DNA from 2 places in the Bacillus sp. z26 genome. Region 2 is predicted to be linked to the other one. Evidence: predicted binding sites of a transcription regulator. Region 2 holds the regulator's gene; the other holds the start of a gene.

Region 1 (2,425 bases), on a different contig from region 2:
AAATGGAGATGATAGTGATTGGATCCATCATTACACCTCCTCTTGCTATTAAATTTTTTAATCTCTTTTACTACATTGTTTTCAATTCTGGCATGTACATCATCTAAAAATATACAGCACAATCGCTTTTAGGCATGTCATAAAAAAAGATATTAATACATATCTATTGTAAAGTTATGAAAATTTGTTGTCAAGAGCTAGTCCTGACGCTCTTTTATCGGTTTTTCGAAAATACAGACAGATAAGCGAATATCCTCAATTGTAAAAATGGTTCTTTGTCATTATCCGCTGTCATACCTGAAGAAAAAAAGCAAACCCTTAAATGCAGGTTTGCCCAGTACAATTATACTTATTCTGGTAAATCGAAGCCGTCTGTTTCTTCTACTGGAGCAATATCTTGAGCTTCTCCATTTAATCCATATGCGGAGCGAATTTTCAAAGATATCTCATCACGAACATTTGGATTTTCTCTTAAGAAAAGTTTAGCATTCTCTCGACCTTGACCTAAACGTTCCCCATTATAAGAATACCAAGAACCACTCTTTTCGATGACATCCAATTCAGAACCAATGTCGATGATTTCACCTTCTTTAGAAATACCTTCACCGTACATAATATCCACTTCTGCCACTTTAAATGGCGGAGCCACTTTATTTTTAACAACTTTAATTTTAGTTCTATTTCCTACAATATCATTTCCTTGCTTCAGTTGTTCTGCACGTCTTACTTCAAGTCGAATCGTAGAATAGAACTTAAGCGCACGGCCCCCTGGAGTTGTTTCTGGATTACCAAACATAACTCCAATCTTTTCACGGATCTGGTTGATGAAAATTGCTATGGTGTTAGATTTATTAATGGATCCTGAAAGTTTACGAAGAGCCTGAGACATTAAACGGGCTTGTAAACCCATATGAGAATCTCCCATTTCACCTTCAATCTCAGCCTTTGGTACTAATGCAGCCACTGAGTCGACAACAATAATATCAATCGCGCCGCTACGCACAAGTGCTTCAGCAATCTCTAATGCCTGTTCACCTGTATCTGGTTGGGAAAGCAATAATTCATCTATATTTACGCCAAGCTTTTGTGCATATGCTGGATCTAAAGAATGCTCTGCATCAATAAAAGCTGCTTGTCCACCCTTTGCCTGGACTTCAGCAACTGCATGTAAAGCTACTGTTGTTTTACCGGAACTCTCCGGTCCATAAATCTCAATTATTCTTCCTCTTGGATATCCACCCACACCTAGTGCTGAATCTAGCATAAGAGAACCACTTGGAATTGTGGAAACCCTTCTGTCCGCTCTTTCACCGAGCTTCATTACTGAACCTTTACCAAATTGCTTTTCAATTTGTTTTAGCGCCATATCCAGCGCAGCCTGACGTTCACTCACAGTTTATTTCCTCCCCACATCTATATAAAAGCATACTTTGTATAATTTAGATCTTATCTATACTATACCTTATTCTTTTGAATTTGCCAAGCAAAAAGGCGAACATTTATTCGTATTATTTTTTGCCATTTTTGCATCCAATTCAATTGAATTCCTCTAGCAAATTGATTATTTCAACCAATATACAGTGCAAAACTTAAATTTTTGCAGTTTAATAAAATATAACCCCCAACTATAGATAGTTGGGGGGGAATTCATTTTGCATATAATTCTCTCAGCTTGTGTATAAGAAAATGGCACCCATACTTCATACTTCGAATCCGGTTCACCTCACGCATACCGCCTAAATCTAATTTCTTTGCGTAAGTTTGTTCACCGGCTATTGCTATACCAATATAGACCGTTCCTACCGGATGACCTTCTAATTCATCCGGTCCTGCTACACCGGTAAAGCTAATCCCAATATCAGATTGCAGCATAGCTTTAATATTGTCAGCCATTTCCATCGCACATTGCTCACTGACAACTCCATATTTATCTATGGTCGATTGTTCAACTTTCAGAAGCTTTTTCTTGGCTTCATTGGTATAAACAACAATGCCGCCTTTGAGAATCAAACCTGCTCCCTGTATATCTGTCATTTTCTCCTGAAACATTCCGCCCGTTAAACTCTCAGCAGCAGAGATGGTAAGTTCATTTTCTTTTAAAAGATTAATGAGTTCATTCATGATTGTTGTATCATCATATCCATAAAAATATTGACCCACACGTGAAAGGATTTTCTCTTCCGTCTGTTTTAATAGTTTATCAGCTTCAGCTGTTGATTCATGTTTAGCCGTAATCCGGAGAGTCACTTCTCCGTCTGAGGCAAGAGGGGCTATTGTTGGATTGCTCTGCTGATCTAGTAAATCCTCTATATCTGTTTCAAGCTGCGATTCTCCTATACCATAAAAACGCAATACTCTTGAATCAATCCGTTCAACCCGATCCATTGATCTTAATAGATAGGGAACCGTATAATCCTGATGCATT
Region 2 (2,425 bases):
GGTTTTCTTCATTTACCTTTTTCAGCGAATGAGGAGAGCCTGGTTAATCAATGGCTGTATAATATGAAAGCCATTGTGGATCGAAGAGAATTGAGAGAGCCTTTAATAAAGAAAGATTCCTTGGATGAACTTGAATTGTCTTATAAATCAGTAGGATTGCATTTATTGTTTTTGTATAAATTAGATAGAAGAAGTGAAACGGTCTATTGGGAGCGAGTAAGAGAAGAAATCAGTTCAGATGCACATAATAAGTTAAGAAAAGGGGTTAAAAAATATCAAACAAAGTGTCGATTATGCCATAAGCCGTTAAGCTGGAATTATCGATTTGCTATTTGCCAATCCTGTTATGAAGAAAGTAAACAATCCAGGTACTATTATAAAGGGCGGGATATATAGGAGAGTTGAACTTGCAATTAACCGTTGCAAGTTTTTTGTATACCATAATTATATTATGTAAACTAGAGGTTGTGAAAAAGATATTTATCAATAACAAGAATAGATGAAACTTATTAAACATAGATTAATAGAGAGAATAGATTAAAAGTAGAACCGGCATTTGCCGGTTCTATGGTTCTTACTGAATGTTTCTGTACAACCCGATAACTTTACCTAAAATACTGACATTTTGTAGAATGATAGGTTCGAGCATAGAGTTTTCCGGTTGAAGACGGAAATGGCTATCTTCTTTAAAGAAACGTTTCACTGTTGCTTCATCATCTTCCGTCATAGCAACAACAATTTCGCCGTTGTTTGCAGTATGCTGCTGGCGAACAATTACATAGTCCCCGTCAAGGATACCAGCTTCAATCATACTGTCTCCCATAATTTCAAGCATAAATACATTTTCATCTGCAGGAGCCATATGTTCAGGAAGAGGGAAGTATTCCTCAATATTTTCAATAGCTGTAATAGGCTGCCCGGCAGTTACTTTCCCGATTAATGGTACATTAACGGAATTTGTTTTTGGAATATGGTCATGCGGATCCATATCCAGTATTTCAATAGCACGCGGCTTAGTAGGATCTCGTCTGATGAGACCTTTGCTTTCCAAGCGTGCTAAATGACCATGAACCGTGGAACTGGAAGCCAGTCCAACTGCTTCGCCAATCTCTCGAACGGAAGGTGGATAGCCCTTCTTTTTAACTTCTTCTTTTATATATAGCAAAATATCCTGCTGTCGTTTGGATAATTTAGTAGTCATCTCCCGCACCTCTTTATGCTTTGTTGTTTTTAGTATATCATTTCTTGTTTAACAGTACAAACATAAGTTCGTTTTTTGTGTTGACACAAAACATGTGTTCGGTTTATACTTACATTATGACAAGCGAACATATATTCTATGGAGGGGTTTATTCATGAAAAAATTATGGACTTCTTATTCTTATACAATTATATTTATTATCGGAGTTTTCTTATTAATATCTAGTTTACTGGTGACAAATATTGAAACACCAAAGGACGATTTTCAACAGATTACTGTTAAAAAAGGAGATACAGTTTGGGATATGGCTGACAGATTTGATGGCAGTGAGATGACGCAGACTGAATTTGTTTCCTGGGTTCAGGAACATAATGATTTGCAGATTAATCAATTAAAAGAAGGGCAAACGATTGTGATTCCTGTTAAGAAAAATACTGACAATACAGAAATGCTGCATTTAGCAGATTCTGATAAATAACTATATAATCAGTAGGTCGGGATATAGGATCCCGGCCTTATCTATATGTAAAAAAAGAATGGTGAGAGAAGATGAAGGTTGGAATCTATTGCAGAGTAAGTACAGATAAAAGTTCACAGGAAACATCCTTGGAAAGGCAGGAACAGGAGTTAACAAGACTCGCTGCTGTTAAGGGATTTGAGATTGTTATTACCCAGAAGGAACAAGCCAGTGGATATGATTTAGAGCGGGAAGGTATTCTAATCTTGCTGGAAAAAATGAAAAATAAAGAAATTGAGGGTCTGTTGATTCAGGATGAAACGAGACTGGGCAGAGGAAATGCTAAGATAGCCCTATTGCATTGCATCTTTAAAGAAGGGATCAAATTATATACGGTCACTCATAATGGAGAACTTGAAATCTCAGAAACCGATGCCATGCTTTTGCAAATCATCAGTATTGTAGAAGAGTATCAGCGTAAATTGCAAAACAGTAAAATCAGAAGAGGAATGAAACGAGCAATTGAAAAAGGATACAAACCACAAAAAAACCTCTCCAATCAACATATAGGGGGTGGCAGAGAAAGATCTGAAGTACCGTTACAGGAAGTCATTGAACTGCGTATTAAAGGATTGACTTTTGCTGAAATAACGGAGAATCTAAATAGAAAAGGGTATGAACTTTCAAAAGCAACGATTCACCGAAGATATTCAGAATATATGAAAAAGAATACGAATTAATAGTTACTTCTTGAAAATAATTCTGTT

Evidence for each region. The regulator LexA, encoded in region 2, represses DNA repair genes until DNA is damaged. The targets are predictions, from matches to a motif close to CGAACATATGTTCG.
Region 1: recA (recombinase RecA) is a predicted target of LexA. The motif match lies at 1,493-1,506, and genes of this name have one in related genera.

Annotation. Positions count from the first base shown of each region.
Region 1 covers NZ_JBZFQM010000002.1:290,229-292,653, forward strand. The annotation lists gene rny (ribonuclease Y) at 1-28, opposite strand, end outside; gene recA (recombinase RecA) at 350-1,393, opposite strand; gene AC4G3K_RS06635 (competence/damage-inducible protein A) at 1,648-2,425, opposite strand, start outside.
Region 2 covers NZ_JBZFQM010000004.1:212,842-215,266, reverse strand. The annotation lists gene AC4G3K_RS14190 (helicase-related protein) at 1-396, shown strand, start outside; gene lexA (transcriptional repressor LexA) at 575-1,201, opposite strand; gene yneA (cell division suppressor protein YneA) at 1,356-1,679, shown strand; gene AC4G3K_RS14175 (YneB family resolvase-like protein) at 1,751-2,398, shown strand.